3 regions of the Streptomyces sp. NPDC002773 genome follow, and region 1 is predicted to be linked to each of the others. Evidence: riboswitches for the same ligand, from Rfam matches in the RefSeq annotation. Region 1 holds a riboswitch; each other region holds the start of a gene.

Region 1 (10,298 bases):
TGACGGGGAGCGTGAGCTGCTGCGCCGCCACCGCATCGACGTCCTCGTGACGAAGGACAGCGGGGGCGCGGCGACCGCCCCGAAGCTGACGGCGGCCCGCGAGGCGGGCATCCCGGTCGTCGTGGTCCGCCGACCGCCGGTCCCGGAGGGCGTGCCGGTGGCGGCGACGGCGGAGGAGGCCGCGGCCTGGGCGCGGTCGCGGTAGAAGGCTCTCCCGGACCTGTTCCTCACGGGTTCCGGACCGGTTCCTCACTCGTTTCCCTCCGCGCGACAGCCGATTCCCCCCGGCGTTCAATGGAGGAATGGGAACCGTCCGATGGCTTGCCACGGCGGGGCTCGCGGCGCTGGTGTTGGGCGCCGCTCCGAGCCCCTCGCCCACCCCGACGCCCGAACCGCCCCCGGCGCAGCCGCCGCCCGTCCTCGACCGGGCGGACGTGGACCGGGCCGTCGGCCGCCTCGACGCCGATGTCACGGCGATGATGAAACGCACCGGGCTCCCCGGGGCGTCCGTCGCCGTCGTGTACGACGACAAGGTCGTCGCCCTCAAGGGCTACGGGGTACGTGAGGTGGGCAAGGCCACCAAGGTCGACGCCGACACCGTCTTCCAGCTGGCCTCGGTGTCGAAGCCGATCGCCTCCACCGTCGTCTCGGCGGCCGTCGGCGTCGAGGGCTGGCAGAAGCCCGTCGCCCCCGAACTGCCCGAGTTCCGGCTGAAGGACCCGTGGGTGACCTCCCATGTGACGGTCGCCGACCTGTTCTCGCACCGCAGCGGCCTGCCCGACCACGCGGGCGACCTCCTGGAGGACCTCGGCTACGACCAGGAGTACATCCTGTCCCACCTGCGGTACGAGCCCCTGGCACCGTTCCGCGCGAGCTACGCGTACACCAACTTCGGTCTGACGGCGGCGGCCGAGGCCGTCGCCGCGGAGAAGGGCGTGCCGTGGGAGAAGCTCGCCGAGGACATGCTCTACAAGCCCGCCGGCATGAACGACACCAGCTCCCGCTTCCAGGACTTCGCCTCGAACGCCGACCGGGCCGTCGGCCACGTGAAGGAGGCCGACGGGACCTGGAAGCCGTCCGTACGCGACCCGGACGCCCAGTCCCCGGCGGGCGGCGTCAGCTCCTCGGCCCGTGACATGTCGACCTGGCTGCGGCTCCAGCTCGCGAACGGCACCCTCGGCGGAAAGCGGATCGTCGCCGAGGACGCCCTCGACCTCACCCACCACCCCGAGAGCGTCGCCTCGCCCGCGCACGCGCCGGCGGGCCGGACCGGTTTCTACGGGCTCGGCTGGAACGTGTCGTACGACGACGAGGGGCGGCTGCGGCTCTCGCACACCGGCGCGTTCGCGCTCGGCGCCCACACCAACGTGACGATGCTGCCGGGCGAACGGCTCGGGATCGTCGTCCTCACCAACGGGGCGCCGGTCGGCGTCGCGGACGCCGTCGCCCTCGGCTTCTTCGACACCGTGCAGGACGGCCGGCCGAGCCGCGACTGGGTGCCGCTCGTCGACGCGGTCTACCAGCAGCAGGCGGACGCCGACCGGTCGCAGACGGACTATGCGAAGCGGCCCGCCGACGCCGCCCCCGCGAAGGCCGCCGACGCCTACACCGGCACGTACACCAGCGACTACTTCGGCAGGCTCACGGTGGCCGAGGAGGGCGGCGGCCTGGTCCTGCGCCTGGGGCCGGAGCCCCAGACGTACCGGCTCACGCACTACGAAGGCGACACGTTCAGCTTCCCGACCCGCGGCGAGAACGCCGTCGGCCCCACCGGCGTCACGTTCTCCCCGGACGGGAAGACCGTCCGCGTCGAGTACCTGGACCAGGAGGGCCTGGGCACCTTCACCCGAAGCCGCTGAGCACCCGTCACCCGTAACGCCGCGGCGTCCACGTGATCGTCCGGCCGTCGGGCCGTTCCACCGCCCGGGTCTGGCTCGACCCGATGAGCAGCAGGGTCCGCATGTCGACCTCGGACGGCTCCAGGGTCTTCAGGGTCACCACCCGGACCGACTGCTCGGGGCCGCCGACGTCGCGGGCGACGACCACCGGGGTCTCGGGCGACCGGAGTTCGAGCAGGAGGTCGCGGGCGGCGGCCACCTGGTGCGTACGGGACTTGGAGCCCGGGTTGTAGAGCGCGAGGACCAGGTCGGCGTCGGCGGCGGCGCGCAGCCGGGCGGCGATGACGTCCCAGGGCTTGAGCCGGTCGGAGAGCGAGATCGTCGCGTAGTCGTGGCCCAGGGGGGCGCCCGCGGCGGCGGCGGCCGCGTTGGCGGCGGTCACCCCGGGGAGGACCCGTACGGGCACGTCCGCGTACGCCGGTTCGCAGGCCACCTCGAGGACGGCCGTCGCCATCGCGAAGACGCCGGGGTCGCCGCCGGAGACGACCGCGACCCGGTGGCCGCGCCGGGCCAGGTCGAGGGCGAACTCGGCCCGCTCGGACTCGACCTTGTTGTCGGAGCCGTGCCGGATCTGCCCGGGGCGCAGGACCGGCACCCGGTCCAGGTAGGTGGTGTAGCCGACGAGCACGTCCGCGTTGACGAGCGCGCCGCGCGACTCGGGGGTGAGCCAGGGTGCGCCGGCCGGGCCGGTGCCGACGACGACGACCTCGCCCCGTTCCCGTACGGGAAGGGCCTGGTCGATACGGGAGGGGAGGACGGCGACGGAGAAGTACGGGACGGACGCCGGGTCGACGTCCGTCAGCCGCTCCGTCCGCTCGCCCGCCATGAACGCCCGCTCCACGTACCGGGCGTCGTCGAGCCGGCCGGCCCGCTCCAGGGCCCGCTTCACGGTGGGGAAGGTGCGGCCGAGCTTCATCACGACCGCCGAGTCGGTGCCCGCGAGCCGGGCCGTCAGCTCGTCCTCCGGCAGGGTGCCGGGGATGATCGTGAGGACCTCCTCCGCCTCGCACAGCGGCTCGCCGAGGCGGGCCGCTGCGGCGCTGACCGAGGTGACGCCGGGGATGACGGTCGTGTCGTAGCGGTCCGCGAGCCGCTTGTGCATGTGCTGGTACGAGCCGTAGAACAGCGGGTCGCCCTCGGCGAGGACGGCGACCGTGCGCCCTGCGTCGAGATGGGCGGCGAGGCGGGCCGCGGCCTCCTCGTAGAAGTCGTCGAGGGCGCCCCGGTAGCCGCCGGGGTGGTCCGTGGTCTCCACGGTGAGCGGGTACATCAGCCGCTCCTCGATGTGGTCCTCGCGGAGGTGCTCGGCGGCGATCGAACGGGCGATGGAGCGGCCGTGGCGGGCCGAGTGGTACGCGATCACGTCGGCGGCGGCGATGGCCTTCACGGCTGCCACGGTCATCAGGTCCGGGTCGCCGGGGCCGAGGCCGACGCCGTACAGCTTGCCGGGCGCGGTCACTGCTGGATCTCCGCTTCGTGGGCGAGCGCGTTGATCGCGGCGGCCGTCATCGCGCTGCCGCCGCGGCGGCCGCGGACGACGAGGTGTTCAAGGCCGAGGTCCTGGGCGGCCAGGGCGTCCTTCGACTCGGCGGCGCCGATGAAGCCGACCGGTATGCCGAGGACGGCGGCGGGCTTCCCCGCCCCCTTGGCGATCATCTCCAGGAGGTGGAAGAGCGCGGTGGGCGCGTTGCCGATGGCGACGACGGAGCCTTCGAGGCGGTCCCGCCACAGTTCGAGGGCGGCGGCGGAGCGGGTGGTGCCGAGCTCGGCGGCCAGGCCCGGCACGGACGGGTCGGAGAGGGTGCAGATCACCTCGTTGTCGGCGGGCAGCCGCTTGCGGGTGACACCGCTGGCGACCATCTGGGCGTCGCAGAGGATCGGCGCGCCGCCGCGGAGGGCGGCGCGGGCGCTCGCGACCACGCCGGGGGAGTAGGCGATGTCCCGCACGAGGTCGGTCATGCCGCAGGCGTGGATCATCCGGACCGCCACCTGGGCGACGTCGGCGGGCAGGCCCGCGAGATCCGCCTCGGCGCGGATCGTGGCAAAGGACCGGCGGTAGATCTCCGCCCCGTCCTTCTCGTAGTCGAACATGGTGTCGCTCTCGCTCATCTCGTGGGGGTTGCCGGGCCGCGGGCCGCCGCGACGGCTTCTGACAGGGAGGTACGGGAGGCGGGGACGCCGTCCACCAGGTAGGTGTCGTCGCCGGTGGCGAGGACCTCGATCCGGTCGCCGTACGGGTGCCCGCAGCCGCGTGCGCACCCGGAGAAGTGCACGGGAAGCCGCCCCGCGGGCGCGGCGAGGGCGTCCGCCCGTACGTCGGCGAGAGACTTGGCGCAGCCGGGCCGCCCGGTGCAGACGGTGACACCGGCGCCGGGGGCGTCGGGCCGGGTGATCAGGCCGTACGACTCAAGGCGCGCGAGCCGGTCGTGAGCCGTACGCGTACCGGCGCCGACGACGACCACCCCGCGCCACGGCGTCAGCCGCACCTCGTCGGCCGGAAGCAGGGCCCGCAGCTGAGCGGCGGTCAGCCGGCCGAGCGGCGCGAGGACGTAGAGCGCGCCGCTCCGGAGCACGCCGGGGGCGGGCGGCGGGGACGCGGGCAGGGGCGGTACGGGTACGGGCTCGGGTACGCGTACGGGTTCGCGGCCGGGGTCGGCCACGGGCTCCGTCGTGATGCCCGCCGCCGTCAGGGCGCCCGCCCAGTCCGGCGCGTGGTCGTCGGGGAGTTCCTGGGGGCGCCAGGCCCCGTTGCCGGCCGCCTCGGCCGCGTCGAGGAACGCGAGGGCGGCGGCGAGGGCGGCACGGACGGCGTCGGCGGCGGCGAGCCGGAAGACCGTCGGGCCGAGCCGCAGCAGGACGGACCCGTCCTCTCCTGCGACCAAGCTCACATCCCCGCCGAGCGGGGCGACGTCACCGCGCCCGTCGTCCAGGACGAACAGGAACCGTCCCGAGAGGGCCGCCGCCCGGGGCTCGGCGCACAGTGCGGCGTCCAGCCGGCGCGCCCACAACTGCACGTCCCCGTGGCCGAGTCCGTCGAGTCCCGCGGTGGGCGAGGCGACGATGTTGCGGACGCGTTCGTGGCTGGGGGAGGGCAGCAGGCCCGCCTCCGCGAGGAGCGCCGCGAGCTCCGCCCCGCAGTCGTCCGAGAGGCCCCGCAGCTCCGCGTTGCCGCGCGAGGTGATGCTGATCCGCCCGTCGCCCAGGGTCTCCGCGGCGGCCGCGAGCACCTCGACCTGACGAGGCGTCAGGCGTCCGGCGGGCAGGCGGAGTCGGGCCAGGCGGCCGTCCTCGGCGAGGTGCAGGCGCAGCGCCCCGGGGCAGGCGTCGCCACGGTCCCGTATGCGAGCTTCGCCCGCTCCGGGCGTCGTGGGTGGGGTGGGCGGCATGGCGGCGAGCATACCGACGGGGAACGGCGCGGCCACCGGGTGTGACCAGACCGACCCGGCGGCCCGCCCCGGGCCGCGGGCGGCACGATCTAGGATGCAGATCGGCATGGGGTCCCAGGACCCCGGGGAGGAAGCCCGGTGAGATTCCGGCGCGGTCCCGCCACTGTGAGCCCGTACCAGGCACGACGGAACGGGTGAGTCAGGAACTCCTGCCGTCCATACGACCACCCGGGGCGCGGACAACCCCGAGGAAGGCCTGCGCTCGCCATGCTTCTGCTGCTGTCGCACTCCGACACCGACCTGCTCAGTGCCCGCGCGGCGAACGCTGCCTCGGCCGGCGGCCCGGTGGAGTACCGCTTCGCCAACCCGGCCCGTCTCCCCCTCGCCGAACTGCCCGGCCTCCTGGACGGCGCCGACCTCGTCGTCGTACGGCTCCTCGGCGGTCTCCGTTCCTGGGAGGAGGGCCTGGACGCGCTCCGCGCCGCCGGAAAGCCCGTGGTCGTCCTCAGCGGCGAACAGGCGCCCGACGCACAGCTGATGGAGGCGTCCACCGTCCCCATCGGCGTCGCCACCGAGGCGCACGCCTACCTCGCGCACGGCGGCCCCGGCAACCTGGAGCAGCTCGCCCGCTTCCTCTCCGACACCGTCCTGCTCACCGGCCACGGCTTCGAGGCCCCGGCCGCCGCCCCCACCTGGGGCCCGCTGGACCGGGTCGCGAAGAACGACAGCGGCCCGACCGTCGCCGTGCTCTACTACCGCGCCCACCACATGAGCGGCAACACCGGCTTCGTCCGCACTCTGTGCGAGGCGATCGAGGACACCGGCGCGCAGGCGCTCCCGCTGTACGTGGCGTCCCTGCGCGCGCCCGAGCCGGAGCTGCTCGACCGTCTCCGTACCGCCGACGCCATCATCACCACCGTCCTCGCCGCGGGCGGCACCAAGCCGGCCGAGGCGCAGGCCGGCGGCGACGAGGAGGCCTGGGACGCGGGGGCGCTCGCCGCGCTCGACGTGCCGATCCTCCAGGCGCTGTGCCTGACCGGTTCGCGGTCCGCGTGGGAGGAGAACGACGAGGGCCTCTCCCCGCTGGACGCCGCCAGCCAGGTCGCCGTGCCCGAGTTCGACGGCCGGCTGATCACCGTCCCGTTCTCCTTCAAGGAGATCGACGAGGACGGTCTGCCCGCGTACGTGGCGGACGCCGAGCGCGCCGCCCGCGTCGCCGGGATCGCCGTACGGCACGCCCGCCTCCGGCACATCCCGAACGCCGAGAAGAAGCTGGCGCTCGTCCTCTCCGCGTACCCGACGAAGCACTCCCGCATCGGCAACGCCGTCGGTCTCGACACCCCCGCGTCCGCCGTCTCCCTCCTGCGCCGCCTCCGTGAGGAGGGGTACGACTTCGGGCCCGTGGAGGACCTCCCCGGCCTCGTCTCCGGCGACGGCGACGAGTTGATCTACGCCCTCATCGAGGCCGGCGGCCACGACCAGGACTGGCTGACGGAGGAGCAGCTCGCCCGCAACCCGGTCCGTATCCCGGCCGCCGACTACAAGCGCTGGTACGCGACCCTGCCCGAGGAGCTCCGCACCCACGTCGAGGAGCACTGGGGTCCGGCGCCCGGCGAGATGTTCCTCGACCGCTCGCGCAACCCGGAGGGCGACATCGTCCTCGCCGCCCTGCGGCGCGGGAACCTGCTCATCCTCATCCAGCCGCCGCGCGGCTTCGGCGAGAACCCGATCGCGATCTACCACGACCCCGATCTCCCGCCGTCCCACCACTACCTGGCCGCCTACCGGTGGATCGCCGCCCGCGCCGAGGACGGCGGCTTCGGCGCCGACGCCATGGTCCACCTCGGCAAGCACGGCAACCTGGAGTGGCTGCCCGGCAAGAACGCCGGCCTGTCCGCCGCCTGCGGCCCCGACGCGGCCCTCGGCGACATCCCGCTGATCTACCCGTTCCTCGTCAACGACCCGGGCGAGGGCACCCAGGCCAAGCGGCGCGTCCACGCCACCCTTGTCGACCACCTGGTGCCGCCGATGGCCCGCGCCGACTCGTACGGCGACATCGCACGCCTGGAGCAGCTGCTCGACGAGTACGCGCAGATCTCCTCCATGGACCCGGCGAAGCTGCCCGCGATCCGCGCCCAGATCTGGACGCTGATCCAGGCCGCCAAGCTCGACCACGACCTGGGTCTGGAGCAGCGCCCGGAGGACGACGGCTTCGACGACTTCCTGCTGCACGTCGACGGCTGGCTGTGCGAGGTCAAGGACGCCCAGATCCGCGACGGTCTGCACGTCCTCGGCGGCGCCCCGGAGGGCGAGGCCCGGGTCAACCTGGTCCTCTCCATCCTGCGCGCCCGCCAGATCTGGGGCGGCACGCAGGCGCTTCCCGGTCTGCGCGAGGCCCTCGGCCTCGACGAGTCGGCCGCGACCCGCACCACCGCCGACGAGGCGGAGGCCAAGGCCCGCGAGCTGGTCGAGGCCATGGAGGCGGCGGACTGGTCGGTGGACGCGGTGCCGACCCTGGCCGCCGCGTACGGCCCCGAGGTCGCCGCCGTCCTCCGCTTCGCCTGCGAGCAGGTCGTGCCGCGCCTGGCGTCGACGACCGACGAACTCACGCACGCCGTGCACGCCCTGAACGGCGGCTTCGTCCCGGCCGGCCCGTCCGGCTCCCCCCTCCGCGGCCTGGTCAACGTCCTGCCGACCGGCCGGAACTTCTACTCCGTCGACCCGAAGGCCGTGCCGTCCCGGCTCGCCTGGGAGACCGGGCAGGCGCTCGCCGACTCCCTCCTGGAGCGCTACCGCACCGACAACGGCGAGTGGCCGACGTCCGTGGGCCTCTCCCTCTGGGGGACCAGCGCGATGCGCACCGCCGGCGACGACGTGGCCGAGGCGCTCGCCCTGCTCGGCGTCCGCCCGCTTTGGGACGAGGCCTCGCGCCGCGTGAACGGCCTCGAACCGATCCCGCTCGCGGAGCTGGGCCGCCCGCGCGTCGACGTCACGCTGCGCATCTCGGGCTTCTTCCGGGACGCGTTCCCGCACGTCATCGGGCTTCTCGACGACGCCGTACGGCTGGTCGCGGGTCTTGAGGACGAGCCCGCGTCGGAGAACTACGTACGGGCGCACACGCAGGCCGACCTCGCCGAGCACGGCGACGAGCGGCGCGCCACCACCCGTATCTTCGGCTCCCGGCCCGGCACGTACGGCGCGGGCATCCTCCAGCTGATCGACTCGCGCGACTGGCGGACGGACGCGGACCTCGCCGAGGTGTACACGGTGTGGGGCGGGTACGCGTACGGCCGCGGCCTCGAAGGGCGCCCGGCGCGCGCCGAGATGGAGACGGCGTACAAGCGGATCGCGGTCGCCGCGAAGAACACGGACACCCGCGAGCACGACATCGCCGACTCGGACGACTACTTCCAGTACCACGGCGGCATGGTGGCGACCGTCCGCGCGCTGAAGGGCACGGCCCCGGAGGCGTACATCGGGGACTCGACCCGCCCGGAGACCGTCCGCACCCGCACGCTCGTCGAGGAGACCTCCCGGGTCTTCCGCGCGCGCGTGGTCAACCCGCGCTGGATCGAGGCGATGCGCCGCCACGGCTACAAGGGCGCGTTCGAGCTGGCGGCGACCGTCGACTACCTCTTCGGGTACGACGCCACGACGGGCGTCGTCGCCGACTGGATGTACGACAAGCTGACGCAGGAGTACGTCCTCGACCCGGCGAACCAGGCCTTCCTGAAGGAGGCCAACCCGTGGGCGCTGCACGGCATCGCGGAGCGGCTCCTCGAAGCCGAGTCGCGCGGCATGTGGGAGAAGCCGGACCCGGAGACGCTGGCCGCCCTGCGGCAGGTGTTCCTGGAGACCGAGGGCGACCTCGAGGGCGACGACGATTAGATCCCTCCGATCGTCGTGAGGGCGGGGGCCGGTGCCAGATCCAGGCGGCGGCCCCGGAAGCCCTCCCGGAGCCTCCGGTCGTGACTGACCACGACCAGCGTGCCCCGGTACAGAGCGAGCGCGGCCTCCATCTCCTCCACGAGCGCCGGGGCCAGATGATTGGTCGGCTCGTCGAGGAGGAGCAGATCGGCGGGCTCGGTGACGAGCCGTGCCAGTTCCAGTTTCCGGCGCTGTCCCGTCGACAGATACCGGACCGGGGTCGTCAGGTCCCCGGCGGAGAAGAGACCGAGGGCGAGCAGTTCGTCCGCGCGGTCCGCTCCGAAGGCCTCGCCCACCGCACGGGGGTCGGTGGGTGGGGCCGTCTCCTGACGCAGCAGCCCGACCCGGTCGGGGGCGCTCACCGTGCCTTCGTCCGGGACGAGTTCACCCGCCAGGACCTTCAGGAGGGTGGTCTTCCCGGCGCCGTTCGGCCCGGTGACCAGTAGCCGCTCGCCCGCGTCGAGGCGCAGCGCGTCGAGCCGGAGCCGACCGTCGACCCGTACCCCGGCGAGGTCCCCGGTCGCGGCGAGGGCGCCCTCGGCCGCGCGGATCGCCCGCTCCAACTCCCTTACGTCCGCGAGGGCGTGGTCGGTCGCGTCACCGACGGTGGCCGTCGGGGGGAGGTCCAGGGTCTGCGCGAGGTGCCCGACGCCGCCGGAGGCGTCGACGGTCACCGTGCCGTTGTCGGGCTGCTCACGGCCGGCGAGGAGCCGGAGGAGGGTGGACTTCCCGGAGCCGTTGTCTCCGACGACGCCGAGGCGTTCGCCGGGGCGGACGGTGAGGGAGACCTGGTCGAGCACGGTCCGGGCAGGGGAGGGGGAGGGGGAAGGGGCGTCGTAGCGCTTGCTGACGTCGGTGAGTTGGACCCGGAACAAGGGCGGCCTCCTGTACGTCGACCTTCGCAATAACGAGACGTATCGTCTCGTTATTGCGAAGGTACGCCGGAAGCGGGCCCCCCGCAAGACGTTTCGTCTCGTCAGGCGGAGGCTATGCGCAACACCAGGGCGGCCACCGCGAGGACGGTCAGGACCGCGACCGGCGCCAGCTCGAAGTCCTTCGCCCGCAGGTGCGTGACGAGAGCCCCGAT
Region 2 (10,298 bases), on a different contig from region 1:
CGAGGACCTGGAAGCCGCCGCAGATGCCGAGCACCGGCCGTCCCTCGGCCGCGCGCCGGGCCAGCTCGTCCGCCAGACCCCGCTCCCGCAGCCAGGCGAGCGCCGCCACCGTCCCGCGTGTGCCGGGCACGACGACGAGGTCCGCGTCGACGAGCTCCTCGGGCCGGTCGACGAACCGAACCACCACACCCGGCTCGGCCGCCAGCGCGTCGACGTCCGTGAAATTGGACATCAGCGGTACGGCGCAGACGGCGACCCGCAGGACGTCCGCGCCGACCGGCGGCGCCACGACCGACTCCCGGACCGTGCCGCGCAGCGAGACCCGCAGCCCGTCCTCCTCGTCGATGCCGAGCCCGTGCGCGTACGGCAGGACGCCGAAGGTCCGGCGCCCGGTGAGGCCGTACAGCATGTCGAGCCCGGGTTCGAGCAGGGTCACATCGCCCCGGAACTTGTTCACCAGATAGCCCGCGACCAGCGACTGGTCCTCGGGCGAGAGCAGCGCCGTCGTGCCGAAGAACTGTGCGAAGACCCCGCCCCGGTCGATGTCGCCGACCACGACCACGGGCAGCTTCGCGGCCCGTGCGATGCCCATGTTCACGATGTCGGTGCGCCGCAGGTTGATCTCGGCCGGGCTGCCCGCGCCCTCGCAGATCACCGCGTCGTACGTGCTCCGCAGCTCCTCCAGGCACGCGAGGACCGGCTCGAACAGCTCCTTCTGCCGCCCCCCGTGGTAGCCACGCGCGCTCAGCTCGCCCACCGGTTTGCCCATCAGGACGACCTGGCTGGAACGGTCGCTGCCCGGCTTGAGCAGCACCGGGTTCATCAGCGCGGTCGGCTCGACGCGCGCGGCCTGCGCCTGCATGGCCTGGGCACGGCCGATCTCCGCGCCCTCCCTCGTCACGAAGGAGTTGAGGGACATGTTCTGTCCCTTGAACGGCGCCACCTTCAGGCCCTTGCGGACCAGCCAGCGGCAGATGCCGGCCGTCACGACGCTCTTGCCGGCGTCGGACGTGGTCCCGGCGACGAGCAGCCCCCCACCCCTCATGCGTTCCTCCGCTTCCACGCGCTCACGATCAGCCGGCCGCCCACGCAGGCGGCCAGGGTCAGTCCGGTGACCCGGCGGGACAGCTGGACCGCCCGGTCGATGTCGGCGACCTCGACGGGCCGCCCCTCCCCGTTGAGCACCGGCCGGTGTTCGACCCGGCCGCCGTACGAGAGCGTCCCCCCGAGCCGTACGCCGAGCGCGCCCGCGAAGGACGCCTCCACCGGGCCGGCGTTGGGGCTCGGGTGCTTCGGGGCGTCCGCCCGCCAGGCCCGTACGGCCCCGCGCGGATCGCCGCCCGCCACCGTCGCGAGCGCGGCCGTCAGCCGGGCACCGGGCCAGCCGGCCACGTCGTCGAGCCGGGCCGAGGCCCAGCCGAAGCGGCGGTGGCGGGGCGACTTGTGGCCGACCATCGCGTCCAGGGTGTTGACGGCCCGGAAGCCGAGCAGGCCGGGCACGCCCGCGACCGCGCCCCAGAAGAGGGCGCCGACGACGGCGTCGGAGGTGTTCTCGGCGACCGATTCGACGACCGCGCGGGCCATCGCGGGCCCGTCAAGGGACTGCGGGTCGCGCCCGCACAGGTGCGGAAGGCGTTCCCGGGCCACTTCGAGGTCCCCGGCGGCGAGCGCGCCGCCGATCGCGCGGGCCTCCCGGCCCAGGGTCGTACCGCCGACGACGGCCCAGACGGAGACCGCGGTCAGCGCCGCGGAGGCGGCCGGCCGGTTCCGTACGGTCCGTGCGGCGAGCGCGCCGAGGGCGGCGGTGGAGCCGGCGCAGACGGCGGTGTGCAGGGCGCCCCAACCGCGGTGGTCGCGGTGGAGCCGCTGTTCGACCGCGGCGGCCGCCCGGCCGAAGGCGGCGACGGGATGTCCACGGCGGGGGTCTCCGACGAGCAGGTCGGCGGCGAGACCGGCGGCCGCGCCCCACGCGAAGACGCCGGGGGATCGGAAGGGACGGAAGGGTCTGCGGCCGCGGCCGGGCATGGCGCATGTCCTCACTCAGGGTCCGCGCCCTGGATCGACGTGACCGGCGGCGAGAGTTCCTGACTCCCGGACCCTTCGGATCCGGTCACAGTGGCGGGACCGCGCCGGATTCGCACCGGACTTCCTCTACTGCCGCCGTAATGGCCTCGGCAGTCCACCACGCCCGGGAACAGCCGTCAACTCACCCTTGACCTGCACCGCGTCACTGTGCGAAGCACCACAAACACGACGGCCGGGCGGCCCGTACCCGAAGGTACGGACCGCCCGGCCGAGGGGCCGCGGGACCGTCAGACGACGATCAGGTAGATGCCGTACGCCACGGCCGCGAGGCACAGGGCGAAGCAGGCGTAGGCGCCGGTGCGGGCCAGGGCGGCGGAGCCTCCCTGGGCGGCGGCCTGCTCCTGCTTGGAGAGGCCGATGATGCCGAGGGTGAAGAGGCCCACCAGGGCTACGGTCGCCGCGAGGCTGACTCCGAAGACGGAGCCGAGGGCTGCCCAGTCGATCTTCATGTCGTTCGTTCCTTACACCGCTGCGGCGGGGGCCTGGGGAGCGGCCGGGTCGGTGGGAACCGGCGCGGGGATGGTGGTCTTGAGGTCCTCGTCCGCGACGGCGGCGAAGGAGCCGGCCGTGGGCGGCGGGGTGACGGCCGCCATGGCGGTGGTCACCACACCCGCGGGCTCGGCGTCGAGGTCGTCGGCGGTGACGTTGTGGTGGTCGACCGGCTTGCGGCGGGACAGCGACCAGATGACGGCCGAACCGCCGACCAGGAGGACCGCGACGGCGGCGATGCCCCAGGGGCCCTGCTTGGTGAGGAACTCGGCACCGGCGCCGACCAGGCCCGCGGCGGGCAGGGTCAGACCCCAGGCGACGAACATCCGGGTCGCGGTGGACCAGCGGACGACACCGCCCTTGCGGCCGAGGCCCGCGCCCATCACGGCACCCGAGCAGGACTGGGTGGTGGAGAGGGAGAAGCCGAGGTGCGAGGAGGCCAGGATGACCGTCGCGGCGCTGGTCTGGGCGGCGAAGCCCTGCTGCGGCTGGAGGTCGGTGAGGCCCTTGCCCATGGTGCGGATGATGCGCCAGCCGCCGAGGTAGGTGCCGAGGGCGATCGCGACACCGGCGGCGACGATGACCCAGAGGGGCGGGTTCGAGCCGGGCGCGACGACGCCCTGGGTGACGAGCGCCAGGGTGATGATGCCCATCGTCTTCTGGGCGTCGTTGGTGCCGTGGGCGAGGGAGACGAGACCGGCGGAGGCGATCTGGCCGACCCGGTAGCCCTTGGCGGTGTGCTTCTCGTCGGTCTTCGCACCGATCTTGTACGTCAGCCTGGTGGCCAGCATCGCGGCGAGACCGGCGACGAGCGGCGCGGCGATCGCGGGGATGAGGACCTTGGTGACGATGGTCGGGCCGTTGACCGCGGACCAGCCGGCCGACATGACCGCGGCGCCGATGAGGCCGCCGAAGAGGGCGTGGGACGAGCTGGACGGCAGGCCCAGGAGCCAGGTCAGCAGGTTCCACAGGATGGCGCCCACGAGCGCCGCGAAGATCACTTCTGTGCGAATGCCCTCTTCGTTGATGATCCCGCCGGAGATCGTCTTGGCGACCTCCACGGACAGGAACGCGCCGACGAGGTTCAGCACGGCGGACATGGCCACCGCCGTCTTCGGTTTGAGAGCACCGGTCGAGATGGTCGTGGCCATCGCGTTGGCGGTGTCGTGGAAACCGTTCGTGAAATCGAACACGAGAGCTGTCACGACCACAATGGCGAGCAGCAGCGTGATGTGTTCCATTTACCCAGGCAATCGTTTGACGTCAGTGGCTAGCCGAACGTAGGCAACCTGAGTGAACGGAAGGTGAACTGGGTCCGGCGTTGTGGTGACCCGATCCGGTGTCAAGGGATTCCGCTTACGGTCCCGGCGGGCGAGCTGTCCACGATGCGGTCACCCCGCAACCCCGGGTAATCCCGGCCTTCACCGGGCACATGCGACCTGCCCCGGTTCCTCCCCGGCCGCCCCGTTCCGCTCCCTGGACCGCACCACCCGACCGGGCGACCCCGCGGACGAGACCCATGTCACTCGCCGGAGTGGCCCGAGGGGCCCTCGCGTCCTTCCCGGAATGGCCGGAAGAAGTCCCTGCCCGGCCCCGGCCGGGTCCGCCCGGTGGCAGGCCGCCCCCACCCTGCCGACACTGGGAGCGTGCGCCCGGCTACAGCGACGGCAGCGGCCGTCACCACCCTGCTCGGTGTCGGCGCGGTCGCGGTCGCGGCCGGCCGGTACGCCAGCGACGCCGCCCTCAAGGCGCCGTCCGGACCATCCCTGCCCGGGGACCCACGCCTCACCGTGCACGCCACCGGCGCCGAGCGGATCACCCTCACCCGCAGCCTCGCCTCGCTGCGCCCCGGCACGTACGGACTCGAGGGCCCCGACCTGCACGCCGTCGTCGGCCCCGTCCTCGAACGGGTCCCCCACACCGCCGACACCGTCGTCCGGCGTCTGGAACGGGTCGAACTCGGCGCGCTCGGCCCCGGCGCCCGCGTCCGGTTCACCCCCCAGCTGCACCGCGGCACACCGCTCGGCGCCCTCGGGCTCGCCCACGAGGACGTCGAGATCCCCGGCGAGCTCGGCCCCCTGCCCGCGTGGCTGGTGCCAGGACCCCGCCCCACCTGGGTGATCGCCCTGCACGGCCTCGGCACCACCCGCGAGCATCCGCTGAACGTCGTCCCCTTCTACGCGCGCCGCAGGATCCCCGTCCTCGTCCCCGCCTACCGCGGCGACGAAGGGGCGCCCGCCACCCCGGACGGCCTGGCCCGGTTCGGCGACTCCGAATGGCGCGACGTCGACGCCGCCATCCGCTACGCGATCCGCCGGGGCGCGGCCACCGTCGTCCTGCACGGCTGGGGGACCGGGGCCTCGATGGCCCTGCGCGCCGCCGCCGAGTCGGGGGTGCGCGACCGGATCGCCGGCCTCGTCCTCGACTCCCCGGTCCTGGACTGGGAGGCCACCCTCCGCAACCTCGCCGCGGCCCGGCACGTCCCGGCCCCGCTGCTCCCGCTCGCCGTCCGCGCCGCCCAGGGCAGGACCGGACCGCACGGCGACCTGCTCAGGGCCGCCTCCGCGCCCGGCGCCCTGCGCGTCCCGGTCCTCCTCCAGCACGGCCCCGACGACACCATCGCCCCCTGGGAGCCGTCCCTCGAACTCGCCGCCCGCCGCCCCGACCTGGTCTCCCTCCAGACGGTGCGGCAGGCCCCGCACGCGGCCATGTGGAACGCGAACCCCGTCCGCTACGAGGAGTCCCTGCGCCGCTTCCTCACCCCGCTCCTCTAGAACCTCCGCATCACCTCCTCCCGGGCCCGCCTCCGCGCCCGCCCAGGGCCCGTTCCGGCGGCCCGGCCGATTCCGATTGGGCTTTCGGGCCGTCAGCGGGAAGACTGCTCCCGTGACGTCTCGAAAGCCCGATGAACCATTGGCGCGCAACTCCAGACTCCGACTCGTCCGCCCACGGGCGCTCGCCACCGCCCGACGGGCCGTGACGACCCGGCGCACCCGGCCGGCGCCGCGGCCGCCCGAGGGCACTCCGCCCCGCGCGGAACTCGCCCGCCAGGCCCGGCACGTCCTCGCCGACGCCGTACGGATCGCCCGCTGGGCCGCCGTCGAGCGCGGCGCCGAAGCGGCCGCCCGCACCGGCCACGGGCCCGTCACCGCCCAGGAACGGGCCGCGGCCGCACTGGACCTGACGCCCGGCCAGGTCCGCGCCGGCTGGGACCGCGCCCGCCTCGCCGGGCTCGTCGAGCTCCACGGCGGCACCGCACGCCCCGGCTGGCGGCTGCACGCCTGGGACCGCGACGACTCCGCCGTCCTGCGCGGCTGGGTCGCCCTCTTCGACGCCTGGTCCCTGGTCCACCCGGCGCCCGAGGACGTCCGGCCGAGCGCCGTCGCCGAGGTCGTCGAAGCCGTCCCGCAGGTGCTCTCGCTGCTCCAGCTCTCCCAGGGCCCGGTCCTCGTCCCCGCCCTCCTCGACCTGCTCGGCCAGCGCGTCGAGGAGCTGCGCGAGGAGCGCTGCGAGGTCCCGGCCGCCGACCCGGCGTCCGAGGCCGCGGGCGCCCCCGGCGCGGACCACGGCACGGACGGGCTCCCCGCCCTCCTCGACTGGGCGCTCGAAGGCCTGGCGGCCGTCGGCGCGCTCACCCTCGACCCCGGCGCGGAGGGGCGCCACGCCACCCTGACCCCGCTCGGCAACTGGGCGGTCTGGGTCAAGCTGGAGCAGATCTGCGTCGCCGCGCAGAGCCCCGCCGGCAACATCGAGCAGTCCGCGGGGGACATGCTCCGCGGCTGCGCCCGGCTCACCCCGGGACCGGCCCGCGCCGAGTACCGCGCCTGGCTCGCGGCCCGCACCCTCTCCAGCGCCGTGGGCGAACTCCTCGCCGTCGCCCGGGGCGAGGACGCCCTGCTGCGCGGCCTCGCCTTCGAGGCGCTCCGGGTCGTCGGTGCCCCCGCGGAGGCCGAGGTGCGGGCCACCGTCGCCGAGCCCTCCCTGCGGCCGTACGCGCTGCTCTGGCTGGCCGAGTACGAGGGCGCCGACCCCGACGACGCCCAGGAGGTCCTCACCCGCGAGGAGTCGACCTGGCTCTGGGTGGACACGGCCGCGGCCGTCGCCGACCACGGCGAGAGCGAACTCCTCGTCCGGCACCTCGACTCGGCGGTGCAGGGCACGGTCCCGGCGCTGCTCGACGAGATCCGGGCGGTCGGCCATCCCCGTACCGTCCAGGTCCTGGTCGCCCTCGCCGCCGCCCACCCGGACCCGGCCCTGGCCAAGGCGGTCCGGCGGGCCGCCTTCCAGGTCCACACCGGGGGAGCGTGACGGCGGGCTACTCCGCGGCGCCGGGGGTGTACGTCCCGAAGCTCCAGATGTTGCCCTCGGCGTCCCGGGCCATGTAGTCCCGGGAGCCGTACTCCTGGTCCTTGGGCGGCATCACGATCTCGACGCCGTGGGCGACCGCCCGCGCGTGGTGCTCGTCCACGTCGTCGACGTGCACGAAGACGCCCACCGGGCCCGCGCCGGTCATCAGCTTGTCGAACTCGCTGCCGGTGCCCTTGCTGCCCAGCATCACCATGCCGTTCCCGTACGACAGCTCGGCGTGCGCGATCCGCCCGTCCTCGCCCTCGTACACGGCGGTCGCGGCGAAGCCGAAGCCCTCGGTGAGCAGGGTGATCGCCGCCTTCGCGTCCTCGTACGTCAGCGTCGGACAGACGTGGGGGGCCTCAGCCATCCCGACCACTTCCCTTCGATGGAGCCGCATGTGATCCAGGTCTCAGTCTGGCAGCCTCCACCGACAACTCAGCGGAAGGTGTCGCACCGGGCCATGTCGCCGGTCCGGTAGCCCTCGTAGAACCACTGCTGCCGCTGCGCCGCCGAACCATGGGTCCAGTTCTCGGGTGTCACCCGGCCCTGGAACCTCTCCTGGATCCGGTCGTCGCCCACCGCGGCCGCCGCGTCCAGGCCGTCCCGGATGTCCGCGTCCGTGAGCGTGGTCAGCAGCGGCCGGCCGGTCCTGTCGTCGGGCGTGGTGGTGGCGTGCCGGGCCCACACGCCCGCGTAGCAGTCGGCCTGGAGCTCGACCCGCACGGCGTTGGAGTCCGCGCCGGTCCGCCCGTCCTGGGCGCGGCTCAGGGTCCCCATGAGGTTCTGGACGTGGTGGCCGTACTCGTGCGCCACCACGTACGCCTGCGCGAAGGGCCCGCCGCTCGACCCGAACTTCGTCCGCAGCTCCTCGAAGAAGCCCAGGTCCAGATAGACCTGCCGGTCGCCGGGGCAGTAGAAGGGCCCCACGGCCGAGGTCGCGGTGCCGCACGCGGTCCCGACCCGCTGGCTGAACATCACGGTGGCGGCGCTCCCGTAGGTGCCGCCCCGGCGCGCGTACTCGCTCCGCCAGAAGTCCTGGACGCTGTTGACGACGGCGACGATCCGGCAGTCCTCGCGCGTGTTCGCGTCCGAGCCCTTCCGGCAGGCCTGGTTCACCTGGGCCGCGGAGGAGGAGCTGGCGGCGGGCTCGTCGCCGCCCGAGGAGAGTCCGAGCTGATCGGGCCCCACGCCGAAGAGCACGCCGAGGACCAGCGCGATGAGGCCGACGATGCCGCCGCCGACGGTCGCCCTGCCGCCCGGGATGCGGCTGCTCCGGACGTCCCGTACCTCCGAGGTGTCCAGATCGGCATTGTCGTCGAACTGCACGGTCCACCGCCCTCCGCGTCACCGCCGCGGCAGAGGCCGCCGCCCTGCGCCGAGTATCGAACCATCTCTCCCTGCTCGCCCCTTTTGGGAAGCATCAGCAGGAATGTGAGAAAGCTCCGATCGTGCCCTCGTACCCCGTATGGCCGAAAAGCAGTTGCAGGGGCCCGTTAGACTGGCCGTATGGCCATTCTCCCCGTGCATTAGCGGCGTCGAAGCCCTCCACCAGCCGTCCTTCCGCCGTTTCCCACCGCCCTGGAGTCTGTCCGTGATCACCGCTTCCGGCATCGAGCTGCGCGCCGGCGCCCGTGTCCTCATCGAGTCCGCTTCCTTCCGCGTCGCCAAGGGCGACCGCATCGGCCTCGTCGGTCGCAACGGAGCGGGCAAGACCACCCTCACCAAGTGCCTCGCCGGCGAGGGCGTCCCCGCCGGCGGCACCATCGCCCGCTCCGGCGAGGTCGGCTACCTCCCGCAGGACCCGCGCACCGGCGACCTCGACGTCCTGGCCCGCGACCGCATCCTCTCCGCCCGCGGCCTCGACGTCCTCCTCAAGAAGATGCGGATGAACGAGGAGCGCATCGCCACCGGCTCCGGCGGCACCCGCGACAAGGCGATGAAGCAGTACGAGCGCCAGGAGACCGAGTTCCTGACCAAGGGCGGATACGCGGCCGAGGCCGAGGCCTCCACCATCGCCGCAGCGCTCGGCCTGCCCGACCGGGTCCTCGGCCAGCCGCTGCACACCCTCTCCGGCGGTCAGCGCCGCCGCGTCGAGCTCGCCCGGATCCTCTTCTCGGACGCCGACACGCTCCTCCTCGACGAGCCCACGAACCACCTCGACGCCGACTCCATCGTCTGGCTGCGCGACTACCTGAAGTCCTACCGCGGCGGCTTCATCGTGATCTCCCACGACGTCGACCTCGTCGAGACCGTGGTCAACAAGGTCTTCTACCTGGACGCCAACCGCTCCACGATCGACGTCTACAACATGGGCTGGAAGCTCTACCAGCAGCAGCGCGAGGCCGACGAGAAGCGCCGCAAGCGCGAGCGCCAGAACGCCGAGAAGAAGGCCGCCGCCCTCAACTCGCAGGCCGACAAGATGCGCGCCAAGGCCACCAAGACCGTCGCCGCGCAGAACATGGCCAAGCGCGCCGAGCGGCTGCTCTCCGGTCTTGAGGCGGTGCGCGCCTCCGACAAGGTCGCCAAGCTCCGCTTCCCCGAGCCGGCGCCCTGCGGAAAGACCCCCCTGACGGCCGAGGGACTCTCCAAGTCCTACGGTTCGCTCGAAATCTTCACCGATGTGGATCTCGCGATCGACAAGGGCTCGCGCGTCGTCATCCTCGGCCTCAACGGTGCGGGCAAGACCACGCTGCTCCGGCTGCTCGCCGGTGCCGAGAAGCCGGACACCGGCGAGGTCACCCCGGGCCACGGCCTCAAGCTCGGCTACTACGCCCAGGAGCACGAGACGCTCGACCCCGAGCGCAGCGTCCTGGAGAACATGCGCTCGGCCGCGCCCGACCTCGACCTCGTCCAGGTCCGCAAGACGCTCGGCTCCTTCCTCTTCTCCGGTGACGACGTCGACAAGCCGGCCGGGGTCCTCTCCGGCGGCGAGAAGACCCGTCTGGCCCTGGCCACCCTGGTCGTCTCCTCGGCGAACGTGCTGCTCCTCGACGAGCCGACCAACAACCTGGACCCGGCGAGCCGCGAGGAGATCCTCGGGGCCCTGCGCACCTACAAGGGCGCCGTCGTCCTCGTCACCCACGACGAGGGCGCGGTTGACGCGCTGGAGCCGGAGCGGATCATCCTGCTCCCCGACGGCGTCGAGGACCTGTGGGGCCCGGACTACGCGGACCTCGTCGCGCTCGCCTGACCCTGAGAACGCCCGGAGTGATCATGCAGGGCTGGATCATTCGGCTCATGCGTGATCCTTCATCTGAGTGAGGGCGTCTCGTACCTCCCGGCGCGGTGCTCTGCCGAATCCTTCCGGCAGACCCGCGCCGTACGTGTGTTCGTACCGAATCGCTGACCTGGCACTTCCGACGCCGGCCGGCGTG
Region 3 (10,298 bases), on a different contig from region 1:
CGACCCGCTCGCCCACCCGCTGTACGAGGCCATCGAGGAACTCGGCGTGCCCGCGCTGTTCCACACCGGCCAGACCGGCATCGGCGCCGGCGTGCCGGGCGGCGGCGGCATCCGGCTGAAGTACTCGAACCCGATGCTGGTCGACGACGTGGCCGTCGACTTCCCCGAACTGCGGATCATCCTCGCCCATCCGTCCTTCCCCTGGCAGGACGAGGCCCTGGCCGTCGCGACCCACAAGCCGCACGTGTACATCGACCTGTCCGGCTGGTCGCCGAAGTACTTCCCGCCGCAGCTCGTGCGCTACGCGAACACGCTGCTGAAGGACAAGGTCCTCTTCGGCTCCGACTACCCCGTCATCACCCCCGACCGCTGGCTCGCGGACTTCGAGAAGCTCGACATCAAGCCCGAGGTCCGGCCGAAGATCCTCAAGGAGAACGCCGCCCGCCTGCTCGGCCTGACCAGGGACTGAAGGAGACGCCGTGTTGAACCAAGGCATCGGCTCCTGGCCGGCGCGCCGGGCTCGCAAGACACCCGACCGCGTGGCCGTCGTCCACGACACCCGCACCCTGACCTACCGCGAGCTGCACGAGCGCGTCCTGCGTCTCGCCCACGCCCTGCGGGCACTGGGCGTGGCGCGGGGGGACCGGATCGCGTACCTCGGGCCCAATCACCCGGCGTTCCTGGAGACCCTGTTCGCCGCGGGCTCCCTGGGAGCGATCTTCGTCCCGCTCAACACCCGGCTCGCGGCGCCGGAACTGGCGTACAACCTGACCGACTCGGGCAGCACCGTCCTCGTCCACGGGCCCGAGCAGGAGGAGAGGGCCAGGGTCGCGACGGCCGAGGCGGACCTGAGCCGTCGCATCGCGCTGACCGGCCCTGACGAGGACGGCGCCCTCGGTTACGAGGAGATGCTCGCCGGCGCGGGGACGGAGGCCCTGGACGAGCCCGTGGCACCCGAGGATCCGTGCATGATCATGTACACCTCCGGGACTACGGGCCGTCCCAAGGGCGCCGTCCTCTCCCACGCCAACATCACCTGGAACAGCGTCAACGTCCTCGTCGACACCGACCTGTCCGGCGACGAGGTCACCCTCGTAGCCGCCCCGCTGTTCCACACCGCCGGGCTCAACATGACCTGTCTGCCGACCCTGTTGAAGGGCGGCCGGGTGGTCCTGCTCGGCGCCTTCGACGCCGAGCGCGTCCTGGAACTGATAGGGCACCTGGGCGTGACGTACATGTTCGGCGTCCCCACGATGTACGACGCGATGGCCGCCCGGCCCCGCTGGGAGAGCACGGACCTGTCCAGCCTGCGCACCCTCAACTGCGGCGGCGCCCCCGTGCCCGCCCGCACCATCGCCGCGTACCTCGATCGCGGCCTGGCCTTCAGCCAGGGCTACGGCATGACCGAGGCGTCCCCGGGCGTGCTCTTCCTGGACCGGGAGCAGACCTCGGCCAAGGCGGGCTCCGCCGGCGTCCCGCACTTCTTCACCGACACCCGCGTGGTCCTGCCGGACGGCAGCGAGGCCCGACCCGGCGAGCGCGGCGAGATCCTCGTACACGGCCCCCACGTCATGAGCGGCTACTGGAGACGGCCCGAGGACACGGAGGCCGCCTTCGCGGACGGCCACTGGCTGCGCACCGGCGATGTCGCCAGGACCGACGCCGAGGGCTACACGTACATCGTCGACCGAATCAAGGACATGTTCGTCTCGGGCGGCGAGAACGTGTACCCGGCGGAGGTGGAGGACGCGCTCCTCTCCCATCCCGCCGTCGCCGAGTGCGCGGTCATCGGAGTGCCGGACCCCACCTGGGGCGAGGTCGGCCGCGCCGTCGTCGTCCTCGAACCCGGCGTCCGCGCCGACGAGGACGGCATCCTCGGCCACCTCCACGGCCGGCTTGCCAAGTACAAGATCCCCACATCGCTCGTCGTGACCGACGCGCTGCCCCGTACGGCCTCCGGGAAGATCATCAAGCCCGGCGTACGCGACGCCTACGCGGCAGGTCCCGCCGAACGCACCCACCCGTGACCCACGTCGACCACCACGCTCTCAGAGGCCACGCCGACACGTCGCCTCCGCCACCGAGAGGAACCCCTCCATGCCCACCACCGCCCACGGCCTCGACAGCCTCAAGTCCCTCAGCGGAGCCGATCTCGGCCGCACCGAATGGCTCGAGATCACCCAGGACCGGGTGAACACCTTCGCCGACGCCACCGACGACCACCAGTGGATCCACACCGACCCGGAGAAGGCCAAGGGCGGCCCCTTCGGCGGCCCCATAGCCCACGGCTATCTGACCCTCTCCCTCATCATTCCGCTCTTCGGGGAGCTGCTCACCATCTCCGGCACCAAGATGAGCGTCAACTACGGCCTGGACAAGGTCCGTTTCCCCAGTCCCGTCCCCGTCGGCGCGAAGGTCCGCCTGCACGGTGTCGTCGGCACGGTGGAGGAGGTCAAGGGCAACGGCGTGCAGATGCCGCTGACGTTCACCGTCGAGGTCGACGGCAGCGCCAAGCCGGCCTGCGTCGCCCAGGCCGTCTACCGCCACTACGCCTGACCGGGTGGTCATGCGAATCCGGTCGGGAGCCGTCCACACGGTCTCGCTGAGCGCATTGTCTTCGAAGTCCGCAGGTCGCCCTGCTTGCGGGCCCCGGCCGCATGCTGATGGGGGCACCGGACGGACGCAAGCGTCGTTGAGAGTATGGCGGTCTTCTGGTGCCATCTGGTGTGACAGGAAGACACTCGCAGGAATGAGTCTTGCCGACATGCTCTTTGCTGCGGCAATGTCGATATCGTCCGAGCCGGGAGTCTCCATCGCCGCCCATCAAGGCGACGCACTGTACTGACGCTCCATCACTGAAGTCAGCATCAGCACCGACAGACGGCGCTTCCAGCCGCCGTGCAGCGCCGAGATCATCCATCCTGAGAACACCTCCTGATCTGCGAAGACACGAGTCAAAGGCCCTTCCGCTCGAATGCCGAGGAGACAGCCATGAGGATGCTCATCAACGTTCCGGAGACCGTCGTCGCCGACGCGTTGCGGGGGATGGCGGCCGCGCATCCCGAGCTCACCGTCGATGTCGAGCGGCGGGTCGTGCTGCGGCGGGACGCGCCCGTGGCGGGGAAGGTCGCGCTGGTCTCCGGCGGCGGGTCCGGGCACGAGCCCTTGCACGGGGGGTTCGTGGGGCCCGGGATGCTCGCGGCCGCGTGTCCCGGGGAGGTGTTCACCTCGCCGGTGCCCGATCAGATGGTGCGGGCCGCGGCGGCCGTCGACAGCGGCGCCGGGGTGTTGTTCGTCGTCAAGAACTACACCGGCGACGTCCTGAACTTCGAGATGGCGGCGGAACTCGCGGAGGACGAGGGCATCCAGGTCGCCAAGGTCCTCGTCGACGACGACGTCGCCGTCACGGACAGTCTCTACACGGCGGGCCGGCGCGGCACCGGCGGCACGCTCTTCGTCGAGAAGATCGCGGGCGCCGCCGCCGAGGAGGGCGCCCCGCTGGAGCGGGTGGAGGCGATCGCCCGCCAGGTCAACGCGCGCTCCCGGTCCTTCGGCGTGGCCCTCGGCGCCTGCACCACCCCCGCCAAGGGCAGCCCCACCTTCGATCTCCCCGACGGGGAGCTGGAGTTGGGCGTCGGGATCCACGGCGAACCGGGTCGTGAGCGGCGGCCGATGATGACCTCACGGGAGATCGCGGACTTCGCCGTCGACGCCGTCGTCGAGGACCTTCGACCCTCCGGGCCGGTGATCGCACTGGTCAACGGCATGGGCGCGACCCCGCTGCTCGAACTGTACGGCTTCAACGCCGAGGTGCAGCGCGTACTCGGCGAGCGGCGCGTGCCGGTGGCCCGTACCCTCGTCGGCAACTACGTGACCTCGCTCGACATGGCCGGCTGCTCGGTGACGCTGTGCGAGGTCGACGAGGAGCTCCTCCGCCTGTGGGACGCGCCCGTGCAGACGCCCGCGCTGCGCTGGGGCCGGTGAGACGAGGGATGGGAGAGGGGACCGACATGACGGAGATCTTCGGCGCGGACTTCCTGGTGCGCTGGCTGGCCGCGGTCGCCGAGGCCGTCGACCGTGAGGCGGACCGGCTCACCGAGCTCGACTCCGCCATCGGCGACGCCGACCACGGTGCCAATCTGAAGCGGGGGTTCGCCGCCGTCACCGAGACCCTGGCGAAGGAGCCGCCGGCCACGCCGGGCGCGGTGCTGACCGTCGCCGGACGGCAGCTGATCTCCACCGTGGGCGGCGCGTCGGGGCCGCTGTACGGCACGCTGCTGCGCCGTACGGGCAAGACGCTGGGCGACGACGAGCGGGTGACCCGCACGCGGTTGGCGGAGGCGCTCGGCTCCGGCGTGGCGGCCGTCTCGCAGTTGGGCGGCGCCCAGGTCGGCGACAAGACCATGCTGGACGCGCTCGTCCCTGCCGTGGAGGGTCTGCGGGAGTCGTACGGGGCCGGCCGCGCCGCCGCCGAGGAAGGCGCCCTCGCGACCGTACCGCTACGGGCGCGGAAGGGCAGGGCCAGTTATCTGGGCGAGCGGTCGGTGGGGCACCAGGACCCGGGGGCGACCTCGTCGGCGCTGCTGTTCGCCGCGCTCGACGACACCGCGCGGACGACCGCGCGTACGGAGGGGGTGTCATGAGTGCCACGACCGGAGGCGCGGCGGCCGCGCCCGTGGGCATCGTGCTCGTCTCGCACAGCGCCGCCGTCGCCACCGCCGTGGCCGAGCTTGCGCGCGGGCTCTCCGGCGGGGGTGACCTGGCGCCGGTCGTCCCCGCGGGCGGGACCCCGGACGGGGGGCTCGGGACGAGTTCCGAGCTGATCTGCGAGGCGGCGAAGGCCGCGGACCGGGGCGCCGGGGTGGCGGTCCTGGTCGACCTGGGGAGTGCGGTGCTCACCGTGAAGGCGCTGCTCGCCGAGGGCGACGAGCTTCCCGGCGGCTGCCGTCTGGTGGACGCGCCGTTCGTCGAGGGCGCGGTCGCCGCGCTGGTCACGGCGAGCGCGGGCGGCGACCTCGACGCGGTGGCGGCGGCGGCCTCGGAGGCGTACGCCTACCGCAAGGTGTGACGGCCTGGAGTACCGCGTGGAGCGACTGCGTGGAGTGAGCGAGAAGCCGCACCGGGTGGCGACCGTGTTGTGATGTACCTGGTCAACGCACTAGTGTCACAGGGCCTTGGTGTTCGGGAAACCGGTGCAGTACCGGTGCGGCCCTCGCCACTGTGATCGGGAGGTCCGGCTCCACCCCCGCGGGTTCCACCCTCGGGGAAGCCACTGGACCGCGACGGGAGACCGTCGTGGTGTGGGAAGGCGGAGTCGGACGTATGACCGTCAGCCAGGAGACCGGCCAGGGTGCGTTGTCCATCCACGAGGTGCTGGAGAGGGTCTCCCAACCATGCATATAGCCGAGGGGTATCTGCCCCCTGTGCACGCGGCCGCCTGGGGCGTCGCGTCCGCACCGTTCATCGTCCACGGGGTCCGCGCGCTGACCCGCGAGGTCCGGTCCAACCCCGAGTCCACTCTTCTGCTCGGCGCCGCCGGCGCCTTCACCTTCGTCCTCTCGGCGCTCAAGCTGCCGTCCGTGACCGGCAGTTGCTCGCATCCGACGGGCACGGGTCTGGGCGCGATCCTGTTCCGGCCGCCGATCATGGCGGTGCTTGGGACGATCACCCTGCTCTTCCAGGCCCTGCTGCTCGCCCATGGCGGGCTCACCACGCTCGGCGCGAACGTCTTCTCGATGGCGATCGTCGGCCCCTGGGCGGGATACGGGACGTACTGGCTGCTGCGCCGGTCCGGTACGCCCCTGATGGTCGCCGTCTTCTTCGGCGCGTTCGTCGCCGACCTGTCGACGTACTGCGTGACCAGTGTGCAGCTGGCGCTCGCCTTCCCCGACCCGGGGAGCGGTATCGCCGGTGCGCTCGCCAAGTTCGGCGGGATCTTCGCCGTGACGCAGATTCCGCTCGCGGTGAGCGAGGGCCTGCTGACCGTGCTCGTGATGCGGCTGCTCGCGCAGTCCAGCAAGGGCGAACTGATCAGGCTCGGCGTCCTCGGCGGGCGCACGGCCAAGCGGCGCGAGGAGGCGGCCACGCGATGAGCCGGAACGCGAAGATCAATACCCTGTTGCTGCTCGTCGTCGCCGCGCTCGCGGTCCTGCCGCTCGCGCTGGGGCTCGGGGACCACAAGGAGGAACCGTTCGCCGGGGCGGACGCTGAGGCGGAGGTCGCGATCACCGAGCTCCAGCCGGACTACGAGCCGTGGTTCACGCCGCTGTACGAGCCGCCGTCCGGGGAGATCGAGTCCGCCCTGTTCGCCCTCCAGGCGGCGCTGGGCGCCGGTGTCCTGGCGTACTACTTCGGTCTGCGGAAGGGACGGAGGCAGGGGGCCGCACGCGCCGGGGCGACCGGGACGGACGGGGACGGCGAGACCACGGACGTCCAGGCCACGGCCGTCACGGATCGCGCGGTCACCGGGCGCGGCGCCGAGGAGCCGGGAGGCTCGGCCGCCGACCGGCGGGGCGCGTAGCCGCCGATGCTGCCGATCGACGCGGCGGCGCACAGCAGTCGCTGGCGCCGCCGCCATCCCGCCGAGAAGGCGCTGCTCGGCTTCGGTCTGACCCTGTGCGCGGTCTGTCTGCCGCCGTGGCCGGGGGCCGTGCTCGTGGCCGCGGCCACGCTCGGTGTGCTGCTCGGTCCGGCCGGTGTGCCGGGCCGGGCGCTGTGGCGGGCTTTCCGCATCCCGCTCGGTTTCTGTGTCACGGGCGCGATCCCGCTGCTCTTCGAGGTGGGCGGCGCGCGGGGGCTCGTCGCATTCGCCCCCGGAGGCCCGGTCCAGGCGGTCGAGCTGCTCCTGCGGACCGCGTCGGCGTCGCTCGGGGTGCTGCTGTTCGCGTTCACGACGCCGGTCTCCGACGTCCTGCCCCGGCTCGTACGGGCGGGGGTGCCGGCGCCGGTGGTGGACGTGGCGCTCGTGATGTACCGGATCATCTTCCTGCTGCTCGACTCCCTGGCGAAGATCCGGCAGGCGCAGGCGTCCCGGCTCGGGCACACCACCCGGGCCGCGACCTGGCGTTCGCTCGCCGGTCTCGGCGCGACCACGTTCGTGCGGGCCTTCGACCGGGCGCAGCGCCTGCAGTCGGGTCTTGCCGGGCGGGGGTACGACGGGACGCTGCGGGTGCTCGTGCCCGTGTGCGTGGTGTCCCGCCGGTTCCTCGCCGCCACGGGCGCGCTGCTCGCGGGGCTCGTCGCCCTCACCCTCGTACTGGAAAGGTTCCTGCCGTGACGTCTTCGACGCCTTCGGTCCCTGCGGCTCCCGTGGTGGAGCTGGTGAACGCGGGCTTCGCCTACGAGGAGGGGCCGGCGGTCCTGTCGGGCGTGGACTTCTCGGTGGCGGAGGGGCGCGCGGTGGCGCTGCTCGGCCGCAACGGCAGCGGCAAGACCACCCTGCTCCGGCTCCTCAGCGGCGGGCTGCGCTGCGGGAGCGGGTCGCTGCTCCTGGACGGGGCGGAGGTGGCGTACGACCGGAAGGGGCTGACCCGGCTGCGGACCACCGTGCAGCTGGTGACGCAGGATCCGGACGACCAGCTGTTCGCGGCCTCGGTCGGCCAGGACGTGTCGTTCGGTCCGACGAACCTCGGGCTGCCCGAGGAAGCGGTACGGCTGCGGGTCCAGGAGGCTCTTGAGGCGCTGGACATCGTGGCGCTGGCGGACCGGCCGACGCATCTGCTGTCGTACGGGCAGCGCAAGCGGGCGGCGATCGCGGGGGCCGTCGCGATGCGGCCGAGGGTGCTGATCATGGACGAGCCGACGGCCGGGCTCGACCCGCACGGGCAGGAGCGGCTGCTCGACGCGCTCCAGCGGCTCCGGGAGTCCGGTACGACGGTGCTCATGGCGACGCACGACGTGGATCTGGCGCTGCGCTGGGCGGACGAGGCGGCGGTGCTCTCCCCCGCCGGTCTGCGTACGGGCCCGGTCGCCGAGCTGCTCGCGGACGACGCGCTGCTCGACGCGGCCCGGCTGCGGCGCCCCTGGGGTACGGCTGTGGCACGGCTGCTCCGTGCCCAGGGGCTGCTCGGCGCTGACGCACTGGAGCCTCGGACGCCGGAAGACCTGGACATGTGGGCGGGGACGCCCGTTGCTACCGACTAGTAGCCCCTTTGCTACCGAGTAGTAGATATCACGTCCCCGATCTTCTGCAACTAGTTGCACAACGGGAGGGGGTCCCCTACAACTGAGGTCGACGTTCCTGCGCGAGGAGGCGCCCGCATGACCCCGTACCCGCACCTGCTGAGCCCGCTCGACCTGGGGTTCACCACCCTGCCCAACCGGGTGATCATGGGGTCGATGCACGTCGGTCTCGAGGAGACCGAGCACGGCTTCGAGCGCATGGCCGCCTTCTACGCCGAGCGCGCCCGGGGCGGCGTGGGCCTCATCGTCACCGGTGGCATCGCGCCCAACGACGCCGGCCGTCCCTGGGACGGCGGCGCCAAGCTCACCACCCCTGACGAGGTCGCCGAGCACCGGCTGATCACCGACGCCGTGCACGCCGAGGGCGGCCGGATCGCGATGCAGATCCTGCACTTCGGTCGGTACGCGTACCACCCCGCCCTCGTCGCGCCCAGCGCCCTCAAGGCCCCCATCAGCCCCTTCGTACCGAACGAGCTGACCGACGCCGAGGTCGAGCAGACCGTCGAGGACTACGCCCGGTGCGCCGAGCTCGCCAAGGAGGCCGGGTACGACGGCGTCGAGGTGATGGGCTCCGAGGGCTACCTCATCAACGAGTTCATCGCGGCCGCCACCAACCAGCGCACCGACCGGTGGGGCGGCTCCTACGAGAACCGCGTCCGCTTCCCGCTGGAGATCGTCCGCCGCATCCGCGAGCGCGTGGGCGAGGACTTCATCCTCGTCTACCGCCTCTCCATGCTGGACCTCGTCCCCGGCGGCTCCACCCTGGAGGAGGTCGTCCAACTGGCCAAGGAGATCGAGGCCGCGGGCGCCACCATCATCAACACCGGCATCGGCTGGCACGAGGCACGCATCCCCACCATCGCCACCTCCGTGCCGCGCGGCGCCTACACCTGGGTGACCAAGAAGCTGATGGGCTCGGTCTCCGTACCGCTCGTCACCAGCAACCGCATCAACACCCCCGAGGTCGCCGAGGAGATCCTCGCCGACGGCCGCGCCGACCTGGTCTCGCTGGCCCGCCCCTTCCTCGCCGACCCGGACTTCGTCGCCAAGGCCACGGCCGGCCGCGCCGACACCATCAACACCTGCATCGGCTGCAACCAGGCCTGCCTCGACCACACCTTCAATCTGAAGATCACCTCCTGCCTGGTCAACCCGCGCGCGTGCCACGAGACCGAGCTGGTCCTCTCCCCCACCCGCCGCGCCAAGCGAATCGCCGTCGTCGGCGCGGGCCCGGCCGGTCTCGCCTGCGCCGTGTCGGCGGCCGAGCGCGGCCACGCCGTGACCCTCTTCGACGCCGCCGACGAGATCGGCGGGCAGCTGAACATCGCCAAGCGGGTCCCCGGCAAGGACGAGTTCGACGAGACGCTGCGCTACTTCCGCGTGCAGCTCGCCGAGCGCGGGGTCGAGGTACGCCTCGGCACCCCGGTCGCGGCGACCGACCTGGACGGTTACGACGAGGTCGTCGTCGCCACCGGCGTCGCCCCCCGCACCCCCGCCATCGCGGGCGTGGACCACCCGAGCGTCGTCAGCTACCTGGACGTGCTGCGGGACGGCGCACCCGTCGGCGAGCGCGTCGCGATCATCGGCGCCGGCGGCATCGGCTTCGACGTGGCGGAGTACCTCACGGACGGCGGGGAGGGCGCGAGCCAGGACCCCGAGACGTACTTCCGCCAGTGGGGCGTGGACACCTCGTACGAGAACCGGGGCGGCCTGCGGGCCCCCGAGCGCGCCGCGCCGCCGCGCCAGGTGCACCTGCTCCAGCGCAAGGAGACCAAGGTCGGCGCGGGCCTCGGCAAGACCACGGGGTGGATCCACCGCACCGAGCTCAAGCACCGGGGCGTGGCCATGGTGGCGGGCGTGTCGTACGACCGCATCGACGACGAGGGCCTGCACGTCACGATCGGCGGCGAGGCGCAGCTGCTGCCGGTCGACACGATCGTGCTCTGCGCCGGCCAGGAGCCGCGCCGCGACCTGTACGAGGAGCTGGTGGCGGCGGGCCGGGTGGCGCACCTGATCGGCGGCGCGGACGTCGCCGCCGAACTGGACGCCAAGCGGGCCATCGACCAGGGCACCCGGCTCGCGGCGACGCTGTGATCAGCGCGGCCGGCCTTTCCTAG

The links. Region 1 has a riboswitch for cobalamin ahead of cobN (cobaltochelatase subunit CobN). Riboswitches for the same ligand answer to the same signal wherever they lie in the genome.
Region 2: it holds a riboswitch for cobalamin, as region 1 does, so the genes downstream of both, ABT034_RS08790 (cobalamin biosynthesis protein) here and cobN (cobaltochelatase subunit CobN) in region 1, are expected to answer to the same signal.
Region 3: it holds a riboswitch for cobalamin, as region 1 does, so the genes downstream of both, ABT034_RS13685 (energy-coupling factor ABC transporter permease) here and cobN (cobaltochelatase subunit CobN) in region 1, are expected to answer to the same signal.

The regions. Positions count from the first base shown of each region.
Region 1 is NZ_JBEOVO010000002.1:137,088-147,385, reverse strand. Features, by position in the region: gene ABT034_RS03280 (cobalt-precorrin-6A reductase) at 1-205, shown strand, start outside; gene ABT034_RS03275 (serine hydrolase) at 303-1,859, shown strand; gene ABT034_RS03270 (precorrin-2 C(20)-methyltransferase) at 1,867-3,357, opposite strand; gene ABT034_RS03265 (precorrin-8X methylmutase) at 3,354-4,007, opposite strand; gene ABT034_RS03260 (ferredoxin-like domain-containing protein) at 4,004-5,284, opposite strand; cobalamin riboswitch at 5,373-5,512, shown strand; gene cobN (cobaltochelatase subunit CobN) at 5,552-9,172, shown strand; gene ABT034_RS03250 (ATP-binding cassette domain-containing protein) at 9,169-10,116, opposite strand; gene ABT034_RS03245 (DoxX family protein) at 10,188-10,298, opposite strand, start outside.
Region 2 is NZ_JBEOVO010000005.1:58,102-68,399, reverse strand. Features, by position in the region: gene ABT034_RS08795 (cobyric acid synthase) at 1-1,045, opposite strand, end outside; gene ABT034_RS08790 (cobalamin biosynthesis protein) at 1,042-2,025, opposite strand; cobalamin riboswitch at 2,057-2,199, opposite strand; gene ABT034_RS08785 (hypothetical protein) at 2,313-2,534, opposite strand; gene ABT034_RS08780 (inorganic phosphate transporter) at 2,547-3,815, opposite strand; gene ABT034_RS08775 (alpha/beta hydrolase) at 4,221-5,348, shown strand; gene ABT034_RS08770 (hypothetical protein) at 5,461-6,882, shown strand; gene ABT034_RS08765 (VOC family protein) at 6,890-7,291, opposite strand; gene ypfJ (KPN_02809 family neutral zinc metallopeptidase) at 7,360-8,250, opposite strand; gene ABT034_RS08755 (ABC-F family ATP-binding cassette domain-containing protein) at 8,516-10,114, shown strand.
Region 3 is NZ_JBEOVO010000008.1:186,960-197,257, forward strand. Features, by position in the region: gene ABT034_RS13655 (amidohydrolase family protein) at 1-469, shown strand, start outside; gene ABT034_RS13660 (acyl-CoA synthetase) at 480-2,027, shown strand; gene ABT034_RS13665 (MaoC family dehydratase) at 2,098-2,556, shown strand; gene dhaK (dihydroxyacetone kinase subunit DhaK) at 2,992-3,984, shown strand; gene dhaL (dihydroxyacetone kinase subunit DhaL) at 4,011-4,643, shown strand; gene ABT034_RS13680 (PTS-dependent dihydroxyacetone kinase phosphotransferase subunit DhaM) at 4,640-5,068, shown strand; cobalamin riboswitch at 5,132-5,364, shown strand; gene ABT034_RS13685 (energy-coupling factor ABC transporter permease) at 5,394-6,092, shown strand; gene ABT034_RS13690 (energy-coupling factor ABC transporter substrate-binding protein) at 6,089-6,520, shown strand; gene cbiQ (cobalt ECF transporter T component CbiQ) at 6,527-7,276, shown strand; gene ABT034_RS13700 (energy-coupling factor ABC transporter ATP-binding protein) at 7,273-8,142, shown strand; gene ABT034_RS13705 (FAD-dependent oxidoreductase) at 8,260-10,275, shown strand.